DNA from 3 places in the Priestia sp. YIM B13491 genome. Region 1 is predicted to be linked to each of the others. Evidence: riboswitches for the same ligand, from Rfam matches in the RefSeq annotation. Region 1 holds a riboswitch; each other region holds the start of a gene.
What was found. Region 1 has a riboswitch for S-adenosylmethionine ahead of ACFX4E_RS18860 (methionine ABC transporter ATP-binding protein). Riboswitches for the same ligand answer to the same signal wherever they lie in the genome.
Positions count from the first base shown of each region.

Region 1 (6,715 bases):
CCGCCTTTGTATTTTTCTTTAATGTAGTCTTGAATTTCTTTAGAGTGAAGAACTTTCACTAAAGCTTTCACTGTATCTTTATTTTCGTCGCCTTTGTGAACCGTAATGATGTTTGCATAAGGGTTATTTTCTTTGCTTTCCACTGCGATTGGATCTTTTACTGGATCTAAGCCAGCATCGATAGCATAGTTAGCATTGATAACAACAGCGTCACCTTCATTGTTTTTGTACATCTGAGGTAGCAATCCGCCTTCAACATCGGCTTTAAATTTTAAATTCTTCGGGTTTTCTACGATATCTTTAATTTGTGCATCTGTTTTCTTTACGCCTGGTTTTAATTTGATTACGCCAGCTTTTTCAAAAATTGATAAAATACGTCCTTGCTCTGCTACTGCATCACGCATAATAACTGTGCCGTTTTTCGGAAGATCTTTTAAGCTTTTATATTTTTTAGAGTAGATACCGATTGGTTCAATGTGAATGGCACCGGCACTTACAAAATCATACCCTTTTTCACCCTTGTGATCTTTTAGCACTGAATTCATATAAGGAACGTGCTGGAAGTAGTTTGCATCAATTTCATTGTTTGCAAGAGCTGTGTTCGGTAAGATGTAATCTTGGAATTTTTTAATTTCCAAGTCGATTCCTTGTTTTTCTAAAATCGGTTTTGCTTGTTCTAAAATTTCAGCATGGGGCGTATTAGATGCACCCACAACAATTTTCTTTTCATCTTTTGATCCATTGTTAGATCCACATGCAGCTAATCCTACTACTAGCGCAGATGTTAATGCTAAAGCCGAAAGCCATTTTTTCATAATAAATAATCCTCCCTTTATCTTTTATCAATTTTTGCAGTAATCGCATCTCCAATAAGTTGGATAATAAATACAATAATCAAAATTAAGATCGTAGCAGCTAGCGTTACATCATTATGACTGCGCTGGAATCCTTCTAAATATGCAAGATTCCCGAGACCTCCAGCTCCAATCACACCCGCCATTGCCGTATAACCGACTAACGCAATCGTCGTTACCGTCAAACCAGAAATTAAAGCTGGCAGCGATTCAGGTAACAGCACTTTAAAGATAATAGTGCTTGTTGTTGCTCCCATTGATTTAGCAGCTTCAATAACACCTTTATCAATTTCGCGCAGACCAATTTCTACAAGACGCGCATAAAATGGTGCTGCTCCAACAATTAAAGCAGGTAACGCTGCATTAGCGCCTAAAATACTTCCTACCAATGCTTTGGTAAATGGAATCAGTAAAACAATTAAAATAATGAATGGAATGGAACGAAAGATATTTACAACTGCTGACACAATGGCATATAAAGGTTTGTTTTGCCAAAGCTGTCCTTTGGACGTTAAAAATAAAAGCAAGCCCAATAAAATACCTAGAACAAACGTGGCTATAACTGAAATAGCCGTCATATATAGTGTTTCATTTGTCGCTTGAATAAAATCATCTAAAATAACGTTTGGAAATAGTTTCTCAAGCATTTGTCATTACCTCCACTTCTACCTGCTGCTCATGAATGTATGCAATGACTTTTTCAACTTCTGTTAATTCTCCGTCTAAATGAACGAACAACGTTCCGTATGAACCTGTTTGTGTATGAGAAATCTTTCCTTGCAAAATATTAATCGTTACATCAAACTGTTTTAAAATCGTTGTAATGAGCGGTTGCTCTGCTTTTCCGCCAACAAACGTCAGCTGAATAATTTGCCCGCTTGGATATAACTCCTGTACTTGTTCAATTGTTTCAAACGTTTCTTCTGGTTCAGAAATCTGTTGAACAAATCGCTTTGTAATCGCCTGCTTAGGTTTTCTGAATACTTCTAGCACTTGCCCTTCTTCTACCACTGCCCCATTTTCCATAACAGCTACTCGATGACAAATTTTACGAATAACGTGCATTTCATGAGTAATGAGTACAATGGTTAACCCTAGCTTCTCATTAATATCTACTAACAGATCTAAAATAGAATCTGTCGTTTGAGGATCAAGCGCTGATGTTGCTTCATCACACAGCAATACTTTTGGGTTATTGGCTAGCGCTCTAGCAATACCAACACGCTGCTTTTGACCACCGCTAAGCTGTGATGGATAAGCATTTTCACGCCCTTCAAGCCCGACTAGCTTGATAAGCTCGTCTACTCGTTTCATTCTTTTTTCTTTTGAGATCCCTGCTATTTCTAACGGAAAGGCAATATTTTCTCGCACCGTACGCGACCACAAGATATTAAAGTGCTGAAACACCATACTAATTTCTTGTCTAGCTTTTCTGAGTTTTCCGCCTTTAATTTTTCCAATATCATTACCTGCTACTTCGACCGTTCCTGTCGTTGGTGTTTCTAACCCGTTTAGCAAGCGAATTAAAGAACTTTTACCCGCTCCGCTATAACCAATAATTCCGTAAATTTCACCTTGGTTAACGGTTAAATTCACATTATCAACAGCTGTTACTTGACCGCTTTTAGCCTGATAAATTTTTGTAACGTCTGTTAATGTAATCATATTTCTTCACCTTCTTTAGTAAAAACTTAATTATGTTAGGTTGCCCTATAGGATGAAAAAGCCGTAAAACAATTTTCCCCATTAAAAAAGCCTCTCTGCGCATGACAGAAAGGCTCGATATTTAATCCTTTCTCTCATCTTTCAAAGCGCATAGCTTTGCAGGAATTGGCACCATTTCAGTTAGTCTGACGGTTGCCGGGTTTCACAGGGCTCAGTCCCTCCACCTCTCTTGATAAGAGTTCGCAACAATTATTTTGTTTTTGGGAAATATTCATTCATTTATGAACATTCATGAGTGTGATTTTAGCATGTGTCAGATAGGCTGTCAACAGATTTTGTTCTTGGGATAATATCCCAAGATTTCAACAGCCCCAACGGTTTGCTCTCGTTCCATTTCTTCATTTTAAACAAACGTTTGATTATCGAAGCTCTTCAAGTACGTGCTCGATGGAATGAAACGCATAGAGTTTTTTTACCATTTCGCCATTTTTCACTTCAATCAAACAAGGTACACTTTCAATTGAAAATACTTCTGCTTTTGAAGGCATATAATTTAAATTGCTCATTCCGATGGTCACACCAGGCAGCATTGCTTCTGCTACGGTTAACATTTTTTTTGCCAGCTGACATGTCCCGCAAAAAGGTGTATGGAAAAAGATAAACGCTCTTTGTCCTTCTTTTAACTGATCGTCAAGCTGTTTTTCGCTCCATTCTTGCATGTTGCTCATTCCTTTTATGTTAAAAATTCTGCATTAACATCGATATTGGCACTCAGTAATACTGTTGCTATGTGATGTCTAGGGGCGGCAGCAACCTCTCGGTACATTTTATCAATATATAGATGCTCTGCTTCCGGAAGCTCTCGTTTAAATTGTTTTCTTAGCTTATTCCCTGAATCATCAGAGTCAACGAGTATGTATACCTCTTTGTTAAACGTAAAGTCAATAATTTCATCCAGCTTTGATAAACTAATCGTACCGTTTGTACAGATAATTTCAATTGGTTCTCGAATGATATCTTGGATACGTTTTTTATCTGATTTTCCTTCGACAATAATTACTTTTTCAATTTCAATTAGCCCCATTCTCATCACCCATAATCGTCAGTTGTATAGTAACATCATTTCTTTATGCTATACAATATTCGTTAATGTATCACAGTTCACCTGTTTTTTAAAAGAAATTTGCAAGAAAGAACTGTTTTAAAAGGCAGCTTAAGCCATATTGTTTCCATAAAACAAGAAAAACAGCGGCAGTTGCCACTGTTTAGCACCATCCTGCTTCTTCGTCGCAGTCTGTATATTTTTGCGTTTCACCTTGCTTTTGTACATCTGTATATTGGTAGAATTTATTATTTTCTTGCGAATACCCTTCTTCAAAGCGGTATTCATTGCCGCTTGTTCCGTAACTAACTTCACCAATTGGCTGCTTATCAACATATAATTTCATGCCGCCGTCATGAAATTTAGCTGTAACGCGATCTGTAACGTCCATTTTTTGTTTTTCAAACATAAAAAGACACTCCTTTAGCTTGTTTACTAATAGAGTGTCCAGTCAAAAACTTTTCATAAAGACAATTTATGGAGGAGTATTATCCTTCGTTTGTCATTTCTTCGTATTGCTCTGCTGTCATTAGCTTGTCTACTTGAGAAGCATCAGACGGTTTGATTGTAATCATCCATGCTTCTTCGTATGGAGATTCATTAACAAGTTCAGGGCTATCGCTTAAGTTATCGTTTACTGCTACAACTTCACCGCTAATTGGTGCGTAAAGCTCAGAAACTGTTTTTACTGATTCAACGCTGCCAAACGGCTCGTCAGCTTCTACTGTTGCTCCTACTTCTGGCAGTTCAACGAATACGATGTCGCCAAGCTCAGCTTGAGCGAAATGCGTAATACCTACGCGGACAACGTCTCCTTCTGTTTTTACCCATTCATGCTCTTCAGAATAACGCAAATCTTTTGGTGTACTCATCTTAATCCCTCCAAAATATGTATCGTAATTTGTTTATATAAAAAGCGCCTTCAACGTGGAGAACACTTTCTACAACCTAAAATAACTTCCTATTAACAGTGTAACGTAAAAGGTAAAAATTTTCTATTTGAAAACTTACTTCCACACGTCCTCAAACTGCTCTTCTTTGAAGCCAAGCGTTACTTTTTGTCCATCTGTTAGCAGCGGACGCTTAATTAACATGCCATCTGACGCAAGAATAGACAGCAGTTCGTCTTCACTCGCACTGCTTACTTTATCTTTAAGCCCTAATTCGCGATATTTTTTACCGCTTGTATTAAAGAATTTTTTTAATTCTAAGCCGCTGTTCTGATAATAAGATTGCAGCTGCTCTTTTGTTGGCGGGCTTTCTACAATATGAATTTCTTCATACGCTACTCCGTTATCATCCAGCCACTTCTTGGCTTTTCGGCACGTGCCACACTTTGGATATGAATAAAAAAATAATGACATTTCGTCAACCACCCTTTATTTTAAGCTTTTTTCGTATTTTAACACATCCTTTATCATTTACCTAGATAGAGGCTTCTTAAACAAAAAGGAGCTCGTAAAACGAGCTCCTTTTTCCCTTAAACTGTGAACTTCTCTACTTCTAGAAGCGTTTTTGCAATCTCGCGCTTTAAGCTAATCACATTGATTGGTGTATAGCGCGTTAACTTGCGAAGAGACGAAAGCATGACTCTAAGCGTATCACCTTGTTCAACGCCAATTAACGTTTCTTTTGCATCTGCTTCAATTCGATTAAATGCTTCTTGGCAAAATACTTGCGTATATTTTACCTTCAAGCTGTTTTGATCTGCACCTGTTTTGGAAATCGCTTTTTCAGTACGTAAAACAGTGGATTCCATTGCATATACGTTACTAATCATATCGGAAATATTAACGAGAATTTCTTGTTCTTTCTCTAATTCTTTACCGTATTTCTGTGCAGCTAGACCTAAAAGCAAGAGCGCAATTTTCTTCCCATTTTGCACAAGCATTTTTTCTTGATCTAACGGCTCATTGCCTACTTCCTGCGGCATAAGCATCATCAATTCTTCTTGAAGCGTTTGTGCTTTTTGAAGCAGCGGAAGCTCTCCTTTTAGCGCTTTGCGTAAATACGTGCCTGGTACTAAGAGACGATTAATTTCATTTGTTCCTTCAAAAATACGGTTAATGCGGGAATCACGATACAGGCGCTCAATTTCATACTCACTCATAAAACCATAGCCTCCGTGAAGCTGCACCCCTTCATCTACGATGTAGTCAAGAGATTCCGTGGCAAACACTTTGTTTAATGAGCATTCAATGGCATATTCAGCAATGGAAGCGGCAATTTGTTTTCCGTCTTTTTGCTGTTCTTCTGAAAGCTGGCCCATATGGTCTTCAAAAAGTCCTACCGTACGATAGACGGAGCTTTCAGTTGCGTACAATTTAGAAGCCATTGTTGCTATTTTTTCTTGGGTTAATGAAAATTTAGCAATGGGCGTTTTAAACTGCTGACGCTGGTTAACATATTGAGACGTGATTTCTAACGCACGTTTCCCTGCTCCAACTGCTCCAACTCCAAGCTTGTAGCGCCCAATATTTAAAATGTTAAACGCAATCACATGCCCTTTGCCAACTTCACCTAACACGTTTTCTTTTGGAACAAGCGCATCTTCAAGAATCAACGTTCTGGTTGAGGAGCTTTTGATTCCCATTTTCTTCTCTTCCGGTCCAACCGAAACACCTGGAAATTCGCGTTCAACGATAAAAGCAGAAAATTTATCGCCGTCGATTTTCGCATACACCACGAACACATCAGCAAATCCGGCATTCGTAATCCACTGCTTTTCTCCATTTAACACATAGTGTGTGCCTTCTGCGTTAAGGCGAGCTGTTGTTCGAGCACCGAGGGCATCGGAACCAGAACCAGGTTCTGTTAACGCATATGCTGCTATTTTTTCCCCAACTGCTAAAGCAGGTAAATATGCTTGCTTTTGCTCTTCTGTTCCAAATAAGACGATTGGCAATGACCCAATTCCTACGTGAGCACCATGAGTGATGGAAAACCCGCCTGCTCGAGACATTTTTTCAGCAATTAAAGCCGAGGTAATTTTATCTAAACCGAGTCCACCGTATTCTTCCGGTACATCTGCACCAAGCAAGCCTAATTCACCAGCTTGTTTTAATAACTTTACAGAACGGTCAAACTCATGCTT
Region 1 covers NZ_JBHZOR010000005.1:65,041-71,755, forward strand. Annotated here, with positions in the region: gene ACFX4E_RS18850 (MetQ/NlpA family ABC transporter substrate-binding protein) at 1-815, opposite strand, end outside; gene ACFX4E_RS18855 (methionine ABC transporter permease) at 833-1,501, opposite strand; gene ACFX4E_RS18860 (methionine ABC transporter ATP-binding protein) at 1,494-2,519, opposite strand; SAM riboswitch class I at 2,651-2,758, opposite strand; gene ACFX4E_RS18865 (thioredoxin family protein) at 2,939-3,238, opposite strand; gene ACFX4E_RS18870 (toprim domain-containing protein) at 3,253-3,603, opposite strand; gene ACFX4E_RS18875 (YusG family protein) at 3,785-4,030, opposite strand; gene gcvH (glycine cleavage system protein GcvH) at 4,110-4,493, opposite strand; gene ACFX4E_RS18885 (arsenate reductase family protein) at 4,629-4,985, opposite strand; gene ACFX4E_RS18890 (acyl-CoA dehydrogenase family protein) at 5,102-6,715, opposite strand, start outside.

Region 2 (6,715 bases), on a different contig from region 1:
ATCAACAGCCGATTTCTACTAGCTCATGTGGTTCATTTATTGTTCTTTGGATTAATTTAGCTATGTCTCAATCTCTTTTCATCGTTACTAACACAAGATTATCAGCAGCTGCAGTACGTTTTATAATTAAAAACTGATGAGCTTCGTATAGCTTAATCGCAGGTGTATTTTTTTCGGCTGTAGACACCATACATTCACATTTTGAATATCTTTGAAGTACATGTGTTAAAAGACGGCTTCCGATTCCTTTCCGAAAGTAATGAGGACGCACAACAAGGCGGCAAATCGTTAATCGCTCATTTTCTATTTCAAACGACAGCACTCCTGCTAGCTTACCTTCAATCATTTCTCCGATAAACACTTCCTTGCTTTTCATAATATCTTCTTTGCTTTCTGTAAGCTGAGGAATATCTGAAAAACCAATGAGCCTTGCTTCTTCTTGATAAGCTTCTATTTGTACAGCTACTATTTGAAGAGCGATATCCACTCTTTGATGTTCGAGGATTTGAAGCATGAAAACCACTCCATTTCTTTCACAAATTTAGACAAATTCCATGTTTTCACTATATCCAAACGCCTTCCTTGTACATATTGTATTATGTACCGAATTAGCCAGGAGGTGTTTATATGCATATCACTGCTGAAAGAATTAGAGAAGCAACAGAAGCGATTGCTTCTACTGAGCTTGAAACATTTATGTACCAAGAGCCAACTGCTCTTCACAGGCGCTCTCGTCGTCGTTCTACTCGCCGCACTACTCGCCGTTCTACTCGCCGTTCTACTCGCCGTTCTACTCGCCGCACTACTCGTCGCACTACTCGCCGTTCTACTCGCCGCACTACTCGTCGCACTACTCGCCGCACTACTCGCCGTTCTACTCGCCGTTCTACTCATCGTTCTACTCACCGTTCTAGCCGTCGCCGCTGTCGCTGCGGTTCACCTTGCTGCTCATATCCATGGTTTAATAAATCATTTGGATGCTGCTATAAGGGGCATGGCTGTCGTCGCTAACTAAATCTAAAGCAAGTCGAGTTTAAAACATACGCGGCTTGCTTTTTTTAAGATTTTCATTTTACATAATCATTCGTTTTACTCCTCTTGAAAAGGAAAACAACGTATAATAATGGGAAAGAATCTCTTTTAAAAGGAGGCCTATCCATGCACTTATCTTTTGATCATCTTGTTCATTTTTCACCTGACCCTATTAAAGCTCAGAAAGAACTAAACGAATACGGAATACATGTCATTAAAGGCGGCATCCATGAAAAATGGGGCACTTTTAACACGTTGGCTTATTTTAACCTCAGCTATATTGAATGGCTTGGGCTTAGAGATATCGCGTTAGCTCAAAACGTTACAGATAATGACCTTATTCAGCAGCTTGTTAACGAACATACACCGGTTGGTCATTTTGGCCGATTTGCACTTCGTACAGATGATATGGATTTGCTGATAAAAGAGCTGGAAAACAAGAACGTCACTGTAAAAGGTCCTGTAGCGGGTTCTCGCCAAACCAATGATGGAGAAAGACTTCAATGGAAAATGTGTTTTATTGAAGCTGATCACGATTCCCTGCCTCTTCCTTTTTTTATTGAATGGGGTGAACCAGAAGAAAAACGCAAGCCAAAGCTAGCAGATCTTTCTTCTCACCAAGCTGGTCAGCTGCAGCTAAAAAATATTTACTGTGCTGTACATAACCTCGAAGAATCCATCAGCAAGTGGACGAAACTGCTGGACGTTCAGTCTGGTGAAAGCTACAAAGACTCTTTGCTTGATGCACGTTGTCAAAAACTATATGTCAATGGAGGAAACCTTATTTTTTGCAGCGGAACACAAGGTGTTGTCCATGATACATTAAAAAAAGTTGGAGAGCGTCCATTTTTGGTTGAATTGGATCACGCTCTAACACCGCAACAAATTACCGTACAAGGAGCTTCTTTTAAATTCAACAAATAAACATCCGCAGGCGGATGTTTATTTCTGCGCTTCTTTTATAGCTTGATAAATGAAATGAGGCAAAATTTCAAAGGAATACTGAACGTCTAATCTTTCGGTCCATTGATGCGCATCTCTTCCCAGCGGTCCAATGTTCAGCACCGGCATCTTCAGCTCCTCTAGCTCTTCTAGCGGGATATGATACCCTTTATTCCATAGCGGCATATTGGCTACTAACGTGTTAAATGTATGAAGCGGATGCTGCAGGCTGGCATAGCTTAAATCCGAAATTCCGCCAAAATAACTTTGTTCAACTAGCTCCACTTGGAACTGCTCTTTGGCAGTTGCCTGTACGTTTGACAAAATCTCTTGTACAAAGGGGTCATCATGTGAACAAACGGCCGGATAAAAAGGCGGCGTAAAAAATAAGACCATCATCGGAGCTGCTTCTTTACATAAACCAGCTAAAGAGTTTACTAAGTTAATGGTTTTATTTCTGTCATCCTCCTCTTGTGCCAAAAGTGCTGCTTCCATTTCTTGCACATATTTTTCACCGTGCTGTTTGACTGCATGAGTATAAAGTTCTTCATACGTCCATACGTTCACGTCAAGAGATGAACTCTCCATTCCCGCAGCGTACTGCCTAACGGCTTTATTATAATGTTTTTTTACATTCAAAGCCGCTTTGTCAGCCGATTTCAACAGCAGATCTGTTACTTCTTTAAGAGAGCGGTTTAACATAAATAAATTAAATAAGACAACGGCAGAGTGCGGAACTTGAACTGAATACTCTTCTTTTAAATCTTTTTGTATCAGCACCGTAGGAGGTGGACTCGTTTCATCTCTTACTTTTTCGCAAAAATCAACGTTTAATTCTATTTCTTTTGTTAAATAAGAAGCTAGTAAATTAGCATTTAAACCAGCTAGCGGTTCCCCTACATGAGTTTCTTTTCCATAACACAAAAAGCTTGGCATGATCTTCCCAATTGATCCTGAGTACACATAGTTCGTTTGATCTCCAGGATAGCGGCTGAACACCGGTTCTGCATTTAGCATGAGAGAAAAATCCAGCTGATGTTTGCGGGCAAGTTCTAAAAGAACAGGCACTGCTTTTCTCATCCCAAGCGAATTTACTTCTTCATCCGGTACCGACAGCAGCAGGATGTTTCCGTCAAACTCTCCGTTGCATGCTCGTTCAACCATACTGATATGCAGGGCAATGCCTGCTTTCATGTCCATCGTTCCTCGGCCAAAAAGCCAGTCTCCTTTTATCATATCTTTTTGTACGTGCGCCGGAACTTGTTCCATATGGTTATAAAAAGTACTCGTTAATGTATCAGCGTGAAAAGCATCCTTTTTCCACTGTCCATAATCTTGTACATCCACTACATCGTAATGACTTACGAGTACAACTGTTTTATTCGTATTTTCCCCTTGAACAAAAGCTGTGACAATCGATCGCCCGTCTCCTGTTGAATGAAGCTCGACTTGCTCGTTTTTTTGAAAGTAAGGCAGCTTCAATAAATACGACGCTATCGATTCAGCCATTTCAACTTCTGCCATCGTTCCTGTCACGCTAGGTATAGAAACCAATTCGCTTACAAGTTTTTTTAACTGTTCTTTTGTTTGATACAAAGATGTTTTGTTCGACATACCCTTCATCTCTTTCCTTTTTCTAAATTTTCTATCAAACAAAACCATTCGTCAATCCCTTTGACAGAGACCCTTTCATTCTATCCCTATGTATCATAGTATGGCGCTGCCTTTACACACATGATAAAAAAAGAGTGCGCGGCTAGGGATAGCACCGCACACTCTTTTTTTACTTTTGGTCATCTTCTAAAAAGTCTAGGATACGATCAATAAGCTGTTCGCTTCCTGCATCGTTTCCGTGTTCAAGAGACATTTCCATTTCAATGCTCCTTTCATAAAATATTCTTGTTTTATAACATACCACAATTCATTTCGAATGTAACCTTTAATTTGCGTAAAAATTTCGACAATTTACAATCAATTTTAAAACCTAGTGAGTATTGATTATACCCACCAGATTCTTTGCTTGTCAAAAACCATGCTTTCTATTTAAAACCACTTAAAAAATAGAGGCGCGAGCAGACTTTTTCTATAAAAGACAGCCTACTCGCTCAAGCTTGGAACAGCATGATGAATAAATTTCTAGTTCATTTGCTTTTTGTACATCTTTAATATCTATGCCTACAGCATATGTACGAACATGGTTTTCGACCACAATTTCATAAAATGTTTCTAACTCACGATAAGCTACTTGATAATGCTTTCCTAATAATTTCACTGCTTCCTTTAATGCTTTCTCTCCTGTATGTGCTGCAACTGCTGTATGACTCATAAAACCCTCTCCTTTTAGAAAAATAAAAAAAACTCATTTTGCTTTGATGCAAAATGAGTTTTTCACCCGTTTTATCACCCAAAGCACATGCTTTGCTGGTAGGAGCACCTTACATTCGTAGGTTGCTGTGGAGTCAAAGAGCCAGATCTCTCGTCCACTCGTGATAACTTTTTTAATTTAAAATTTATTTTATCAAACAATTTCATCCGCGTAAATAGAAAAATAAAAATATTTTAATTTTTTTGGTAATGGAATGAATTCAAAAAATGAAAGCTGAGATTAGCAAAATAAGAAGCTGCTACAAGCAATGCCTCTTCATTTAATGAAAAAGAAGGATGGTGCCATTCATATTCTCCAGCTGTACCCATCCATACAAAAAATCCTGGTACATGCTGCTGATATACGGCAAAGTCTTCTCCTCCAGGCGATTGTTCAGCTTCTACGACTTGGTAACTAAGATCCTCTGCCGCTTTAGTAGCCAGTTTTTCCAGCGTATCATCATTGTTCACTACAGGAAGATATGGATACCATTTAACGTCTACTGAAGCCCCGAAAGCTGCCCCAATCCCTTCAGCAGTTCGTTTCATAAGAGCCGGTATTTTTTCTCTTGCTTCTTCTTGAAAGGTACGCACCGTTCCTTCAAGCGTTACTTTGTCAGGAATGACGTTCCACGAGCTCCCTCCATGGATTTGAGTTATGCTGACAACAACATTTTGAAAGGGGCTGAGATTACGGCTGACAATGGTTTGTAAACTAGTAACAATTTGACCAGCAGCAGCAATCGGATCTATTGTTTTTTCAGGAATACCCGCGTGACCTCCTACTCCTTTGACGTCAATTTCAAAACGATCAACACTTGCCATTAAAGGTCCCGGTTTGATACCAATGGTTCCTACAGGAAGATCCGGTTTGTTATGCATCCCAAATATCGCTTCCACTCCTTCGAGCACACCTTTTTCAACTAGCATTTTTGCCCCAGAAGCCGTTTCTTCAGCTGGCTGAAAGATAAATCGAACCGTGCCGCAAAGCTCCTGCTGACGCTCTTTAAGAAGGATAGCTGCTCCGATTATAGAAGCCGTATGAAAATCATGGCCGCACGCGTGCATCACACCGTTCACTTCAGAAGCAAATGGCAGATTGGTCTTTTCTTCAATTGGCAGCGCATCAATATCAGCTCGAATAGCGATAGTAGGTCCCGGCTTTCCTCCCACAATTTCTGCTACTGCTCCTACGTCTAATTGGAATGTATCCGCTGTAGAAATATCATAGTGCTTTAACCACTTTTTAATACGTTTAGTTGTTTCATATTCTTTCATTGAAAGCTCTGGAAACCGGTGCAGCTCACGGCGTATGTCTATTAGCTCATTTAGTAGTAATTGATCTGTCATATTTATCACTCTTTCACATTTCTTAATTTGGAGAACTTCTCTATCTTTTACGACAAAGAGTGTACCTCATTGAATTTTTTATAAAGAAATACGGTCGTATAGTCTTCTGCAAGGTGCTTTTCTTTAGCTTGAACATATCCTTTTCGTTCATACATTTCAACTAACCAAGGATGTTCTTTTGCTGTTCCTAAAGACACACCTGGTGATTTAAACGTATTTTTTATTACCTCTTCTTCTACTCGATGCAGCAGCTTAGATCCAACACCTTTCCTGGTAAACAACGGGTCTACTGCAAACCACCAAAGATGCGGAACAGCAAACGGACCTGGATGTTCTCCCCAAGGCATTCGTATCGACACAGTAGCAGCGATTCTTTTCTCTTCTTCATATACATAGCAAAGGTTTTGAGAAATATTTTTCTTAACAAGAGCAAGATCAGCAGTAGCTGCTAAGAAAGGAATACCTAGCTCTCGAATAGGCTTATATGCTTGTAGAGTTAAGTTCAATAAGTTATCTGCGTCGTCATTTGTTGCCAAACGGAATTCATTTTTCATCTCTTCGTCTCCTTATGTAGTGCTTAAATATTTTATTTAACTTATAAGTTTACTAAGAATTAAAAAAGACAGACTGCCGCCTTGCCTCACTATACAACTGCTTTTATAACGTGTCAATTCTATTTATCGTTTTCTATAAAGGGTATAAATAAAACAAATACACGCAGTTTTCTGCGCGTATTTGTTACATATCAAGACAAATTTTAGGACTCACTTACCGTAGCTTTTAAATTAGCTGCCAACACTACAAGTTCTTCTATAGATGCTAATTCCTCCTGTGAAGCCGCTGCTACTTCTTCAGCATAAGCAGCTGCTTGTTTGGCAACCTCTGAAAGCCCCATGACAGACTCCATTACCTTGAACGAATACCCATCAATCTCTCCTGTTGCCCTTGTCATTTTGTTCATTTGTTCTTGAGCAGCAAAGACATCTTCCATGATTGTGGAAAATTGTTCAGTTACATCTTCGACAGT
Region 2 covers NZ_JBHZOR010000002.1:318,151-324,865, forward strand. Annotated here, with positions in the region: gene ACFX4E_RS07800 (hypothetical protein) at 1-22, shown strand, start outside; gene ACFX4E_RS07805 (GNAT family N-acetyltransferase) at 68-514, opposite strand; gene ACFX4E_RS07810 (CotG/ExsB N-terminal domain-containing protein) at 628-1,011, shown strand; gene ACFX4E_RS07815 (VOC family protein) at 1,159-1,956, shown strand; gene ACFX4E_RS07820 (M20/M25/M40 family metallo-hydrolase) at 1,975-3,588, opposite strand; gene ACFX4E_RS07825 (hypothetical protein) at 4,058-4,300, opposite strand; SAM riboswitch class I at 4,369-4,470, opposite strand; gene ACFX4E_RS07830 (amidohydrolase) at 4,534-5,688, opposite strand; gene ACFX4E_RS07835 (GNAT family N-acetyltransferase) at 5,736-6,242, opposite strand; gene ACFX4E_RS07840 (methyl-accepting chemotaxis protein) at 6,446-6,715, opposite strand, start outside.
Region 2: another riboswitch for S-adenosylmethionine. It lies ahead of ACFX4E_RS07825 (hypothetical protein); the one in region 1 lies ahead of ACFX4E_RS18860 (methionine ABC transporter ATP-binding protein).

Region 3 (6,715 bases), on a different contig from region 1:
AAGAAGCCTTAAAAGAAAATTCAGCTGTTTCAAATACTTTGCTGCAAGAAATAAAAAAACTTGGAATCAATGACCAGCAAATTGAAACAGCTTCGTTCACCATAAATCCTAAATATGATTACAGCGATGGAAAATCGACTCTTACAGGATACGAAGTACAGCACTTATTTAGAGTAAGAGTACAAGATGTAAAACAAGCTGGCGATGTCTATAACGCTACTTTTTCAAGCGGAGCCAACGTAGCGCAAGATCTTCAATTCCACGTTACAAATGATGATAAATATGAACAAGAAGCGATAAGCAAAGCTTTGCTTAACGCTAAAGAAAAGGCCTTTACCATTGCCAACACGCTGCAGCTCCCTATTAACCAAATTCCTATTTTAATCGAAGAAGGACCTGTCTATCAGTCATCTGGCTCCTCGCCTAAGTTATTAGCAGCCTCTCCCCCTATTCAAGCTCAGTCCTTGATTGTATCTGCTTCTGTAAAAGTTACGTACACGTATTAATACTTGTGGTAAACTATAGATTATTATAATGAAGAAACTAATCTAAAGGAGCTCTTTGCACAATGACTTCTGAACATTTACTAGCAGCTTATCAAACCCTATGGTTGAACCGTTCGTTCGCTTCTAAACAAGCCATGACAAGTGAAGATCAGCTTCACGAAACCATTATGAAAGATTTAAAAGATGAAATGACTCATCCACGCGTCCGGCAAACACCGTATGTAAAATATCACCTTGGCATAAAAAGAATTCTAAACAGCAGTCTTTCCTCTGATGAAAAAGTTGCGCTTGCGTCCCTATACACAAACCTTTTAGATAGCTGTATATAACGATAAAAAAGGACTTCCTTGATGGAAGTCCTTTTCTTTATTTAATTAACGCTTTTTCTTCTAAGCTTTGAAAAACCGCCTTAAAGTCTTGCTTTAAATCTTCGAATTCCTCTAACCCTACTGAAAGACGAAGAAGTGAATCAGTAATTCCTTTTTCTTCACGCACTTCTTTTGGGATACTTGCATGAGACATTGTTGCAGGATGCGTTAAAATGGATTCAACTGCACCTAGACTAACGCCAATTGAAGCCAATTTTACTCCTTGTAAAATATGTCGTGCTACCTTTTCATCCTGTACTTGGAAAGAAATCATAGCTCCGTATCCATTTGCTTGTTCTGAAATCAGTTTGTGGTCTGGATGACTTTTTAAGCCTGGATAATATACATGGCTTACTAGAGATTGTTCTTCAAGCCACTTTGCAAACTGCAGCGCTGTTTTTAACTGCTGATCTAAACGAACTTTTAATGTCTTAATTCCTCGAAGCAGTAAAAAACAATCCTGCGGTCCCAAGATAGCACCAAAAGCATTTTGTACAAACTTTACTTCTTCTGCTAGCTTTTCATCGCTTACTACAACTAAACCGCCAATGACGTCACTGTGACCGCTGATATATTTTGTAGCACTATGAATCACAATGTTTACACCAAGGTCAATCGGCTGCTGTAGATAAGGTGTTAAAAACGTGTTATCCACAATTGTAAGGAGATTGCGCTCCTTCGCCAAACTTGCTACTGCTTTAATATCCGTTACCTGTAAAAATGGATTTGAAGGGCTTTCGATATAAATAGCCTTCGTATCCTTTGTGATAGCTTCTTCAACTTTCTCAACCTTCGTTGTATCAACAAAAGTTGTTTTGATACCAAACTTTGAAAATAATCGTGTTAATACACGATATGTCCCGCCGTACGTATCATGTGAAACTAAAATTTCATCCCCCGATTCAAAAATAGATAACACCGATGAGATAGCAGCCATACCTGATGAAAAAGCAAAACCAGCGTATCCATTTTCTAGCTGAGCAATGGTGTTTTCTAAAGCCTCACGAGTTGGATTTCCTGAACGAGAATAGTCATAGCGGCCGTTGTTCGTCTCATCTTCTTGGTTAAATGTAGATACCTGATAAATAGGTACGTTAACCGCTCCAAAATGACCGTCAATTCCTGTATTTGCATGAATTAAGTTCGTACCAAATCTATGTTTATTATTGTTGGTATGCATCAAATGCCTCCTTCAAATCTTTAATTAAATCATCTGCGTGCTCAATTCCAACTGATAATCGCAGTAAACAGTTTGTTACTCCGACACGATTTCGAATTTCTTCCGGAATATCAGCATGTGTTTGACGAGCTGGGAATGTCATTAAACTTTCCACGCCTCCTAAGCTTTCTGCAAATGTAATAACTTTGACATTTTCTAAAAGTACTGACACGATGTCAGGGTGTGAGACAGCAAAAGAAATCATGCCTCCAAATCCAGTTGCTTGTTTCTTCATGATTTCATAGCCTGGATGTGTTTCAAGACCAGGGTAATACACTTTTTCCACGAGATCATGAGCAGTAAGCCAATTTGCAATTTTCAGTGCGTTTTCATTATGCTTTTCCATACGAAGCGCTAGCGTTTTAACACCGCGTAATAACAGCCAGCTATCCTGTGGACCTAAGATTGCCCCAGCTGCATTTTGATAAAAACGAATTTTCTCTCCTAAGCTTCTACATCGAGCCACTACAAGACCAGCAACTACATCATTATGACCCCCAATGTATTTGCTTGCACTATGTATCACAATATCTGCTCCAAGCTCTAAAGGACGCTGATAATAAGGGGACATGAAGGTATTGTCAACGATAGTAAGCAAATCATGCTGTTTAGCTAACGAAATTGCTTCTGGCAAATCAGTCACGTGCATCATTGGATTCGTAGGTGTTTCAATAAATAAAGCTTTTGTGTTGGGACGAAGCGCATCTTTTACTTGCTCGAGATGGGCTGTGTTGACGTACGAAACAGTAATTCCTTGCTCTGAAAAAATTTCATTTAGTACTCGGTACGTTCCTCCGTATAAATCCTCTGATACAATTAAATGATCTCCGTTTTTAAATAGTGCTAAAACTGCCATTACACCTGCCATTCCTGAAGCGAATGCTACTCCTACTTCTCCTTTTTCCAAAGCAGCAATTGCTTCTTCCAATGCTGTACGAGTAGGGTTTGCCGTACGTGCATAGTCAAATCCTGTACTTTGCCCTAAAGCAGGATGAGCAAATGTTGATGCTTGGTAAATGGGTGTTGTAATAGAACCTGTTGAAGGATCACGACCTACTCCTGAACGAACTAATAAAGTTTCAATTTTCATCTATTTCTCTCCTTAACTCAAAATAAAAAACACTCTTCACAGATGGAAGAGTGTTCGTTTATACACGATTTCTCTCATCTGTTAGAACAATACTGATGTTCCACAGGAATTAGCACCGTTCAAATGAATGTTTCATTTGATGGTTGCCGGGCATCGCAGGGCCAGTCCCTCCGCCACTCTTGATAAGAGTTCTATATAATTGTTGGTGGTTAACGTTTGTTGTTAATAACTTTAATAAAGATTTTCTTTATTGTCAACATAATTTTCTAAAAAATTTAAATCATCTCATTTGTTTATTCAATATACCTGTCCTGATAAGCACATAAAAAAAAAGAGACGAAAGCGAGGTCTCTTTTTCTAAGGCAAATGTACAGATTTTACGTGAGCTAACTTCCAATACATACTTTCTCCATTTGCCGTAATTAGTTCAACAATATTATTAGAAACTTCTTTAAGTACGCCAATTTTTTCTGATTGATCCCCTAAATCTAATACGACCAGTTGATTTTCATATTTTTTAAGCTGCTCTTCAAAGTTTCTGACAAAAGGTGCAGAGGCGGGCCTTACTGGGAGCTCTTTGTCACTTAAAGAATAAGGGGTTAACTCATTGCTGTAAGGAGTGAGCCATTTCAAATGATGCAGAGAAACAAAGACATTTTTATACACTGGAGAATAAAACACAAGATAATCATTCAGCACGCTTGTGATATAGCCATGCAATGATTTCCCTCCTGTTACATAAATTTCAATAAATTTCCCTTTTGCCTGCTGTAAAATATTACGATAAGAAATCCGCTGACTTTCTTCTATTAAATTCTCTTCTATTTCACGTAAAACCGTATAGTCTTCTTCAGATACTTCCCGCAAACCATGCATGTGTAAAAGAGGAATATACAAATAATCATGTCCATTATACAAAACCATAATATCTAATCCAAGATCAATAAGTCTGCCAACAAATGTCGTTTTACCTGAAATATCTAACTCCACAATTTTATTGATATAATGATTCATACTCATACTCATTCTCCTCCTTTTTCCCATATGATAGAAAAGGTGCTTTATAAGCACCTTTTATGTTCCATTTCATCATGCTTTCCAACGATAATTTTTCGTTTTAATAACTTTCTCAGCCGGTGTTGAAGAGCGTGAACCCGTACGGCGTCTTCCGGAGCGATCACCTGTGCGTCCTCCCGAGCGGCGTCCTCGAGAACGATCGTCTGTGCGTCCACCCGTGCGGCGTCCTGTACGTTCTCCCGTACGGCTTCCTGTACGCTCTTCTGTAGACTTTGCAGCTTCAGTCTCTCCATTTTCTTCTGTTTCTTCATTATTTTGATTGTTATCGTTTTGCTTAAAAGCCCCTTTTGCTCCTACACAAATGGTTTTAACGTGTCTTGGCTGTAAGCGTAATACTTGATTATTCTGCACAAGTGTAAATGTACCATTTCGGCTTTGTACTAACACGCCCTCTACAGCTTCAGGTCCTCCATTATTGATTGATACCCATTTATGAGAAAGGTGGGCAAAAAGATCGTTAAAGCTTTTGGATTTCATATATTCTGGTTCTTGGCTCACTACGAGTTCATTTGCAGATTGACTAGCTTGATCTCCATTGTTGTTTTGATATTCACTCACACTCTTAACGTGTTCAGTATTAATATAGATGACACCGTCGTCCTCTGTGAGTAATACTATATAAGCAGATTCAAATGAACCTAAGACATCAAGAAGCTGACCTGCTTTTTTCTCAGGTCCACCTTGGTTAACCTGCACATATTTAGTTTTCATTAATGATAAAGTTGTAGCAAAAGTTTTTCCTCGATATAATTCTAATTCTGCGCTAATTCCAGTAAACGTTTGTGCCGAATTTGACATAGTATCTTCAGTTATACTTTTTACATGCGCTAAGTGATAATATACAAGTGTATATTCTTGTTGATTATTATTTTGGTTGTTTTGATTGTTTTGGTTGTTATTTTCACCATCATTGTTATTATTGTTATTGTTGCTTTCCACTGCTAAGATTAAATAATCTGATTGCACGTCAACCAAATAACCTGTTTTAGATTCAGGTCCTCCACGATAAACGGTCACCACTCTTCCTTTTAGGGGTTTGAAGTGAGAAGAATAGCCTTTATCAGGCATTTGTATATTTCGGCTGCGTTTTTGGCTTGATTTTTGGCGCGGGTTTTGATTTTGCCCTTGTTCTTGGCCATAGTAATAGTTACTCATTGTTTTTCCTCCTTATTAGTTATCCTTATTGGTCATTCATACTGTATATATACGTATCATGTACAGCTATTGATTTCCTGCATTTGCCTATTATTAGCAAAATCCACTGTTGCCTATAAAGTGCCTATAAATCTATCTCTTTTTAAAGAGTCAAAAGGTTATTTTCAATATACGCTGTTCGTTCTTTTATAAAAGACAGCATAAATTCGGGTTCTTTATAAAATTGCTCCAAGTTATCTTTTACGTAAGGATCTTTTAATACATAAGGAGCAATATACTCATGCAGTTGATAAATGATTGGTTTCATGCATTCTATTGTAAATTGATTATTTAGAACATTGTTCATTTTTTGAATATATCGCTTTTTAATGCTATTTACCGCCAGTAAGCGAGCTGTAAGCGTATTAAATCCTTGTGCGCGGACATAGTCTCCTTCCATTACTTTCCCATTTACATCTCTTCCCCAAGTTGCATCATAATCCCATGGAATCAGTTCAAAGCGACCGCTTTCATGATTTAGATAGAGGGCATAGTTATGGACAAAACCGTCGTAATTCTGCATACAAATAATACCGACTAACCAAGATAAGTAGCGGTCGACGTTCAGATACTTCTCAATATTCTGTTCGAATTCCGTATTTGTCCACGTATTAAGATTAAATATAAAATTTTCTAATTTTTCCTCATCCCCTTCTCTCACTGCTTTATCTTCATATCCAGATAACAAAGTTGTTTTCGGCCTTTTATCCAAATCGCTCATCAAAGAAAAATTAGCATCTCCGTCCACTGCATAAAATATGGATCCATCCGCTAAATTTCTTTTTTTCAAAAATAGTTCATCTACCGATTCAAGCTGAAGATATATTCCTTCATTTTTCCCATTAATCTTAAGAGTGACAAACTGAGAATGAGGAGATAAAACGTCTAAAGAGGAGAAAAAATCGAGGGACAATTTGTTGCGCATAAGCGATGGATCTTTGTATTCAGCGTTTAGGTGTATTTCTTTGGCACGCTGAAATATTTTTGGAGAATAAAATTCAATATAATATGACTTTTTTTTCATCTTCCGAATGTGGGAGCCTCTTAGCAGCAAATCAATATCGTAGCGTTTTTTGTTAAACTTCATCGTTGCCTGAACCGCTTCTTCTGACCAAATATCTCTTTGTATTTCCTTTAAATCTTTTACATTCACAAACAGAGCGTATTGAGGGATTTCTTTTTGCTTCATTATTCGACCACCTTTCTTCAATTATTAAAGTATATGAAGGGTAAATTCTCCATGATACCCCACCTCATCAAC
Region 3 covers NZ_JBHZOR010000002.1:109,428-116,142, forward strand. Annotated here, with positions in the region: gene ACFX4E_RS06735 (SIMPL domain-containing protein) at 1-506, shown strand, start outside; gene ACFX4E_RS06740 (hypothetical protein) at 569-835, shown strand; gene ACFX4E_RS06745 (trans-sulfuration enzyme family protein) at 873-2,054, opposite strand; gene ACFX4E_RS06750 (trans-sulfuration enzyme family protein) at 2,038-3,183, opposite strand; SAM riboswitch class I at 3,255-3,372, opposite strand; gene ACFX4E_RS06755 (hypothetical protein) at 3,541-4,203, opposite strand; gene ACFX4E_RS06760 (spore coat protein) at 4,273-5,328, opposite strand; gene ACFX4E_RS06765 (CotH kinase family protein) at 5,558-6,643, opposite strand.
Region 3: another riboswitch for S-adenosylmethionine. It lies ahead of ACFX4E_RS06750 (trans-sulfuration enzyme family protein); the one in region 1 lies ahead of ACFX4E_RS18860 (methionine ABC transporter ATP-binding protein).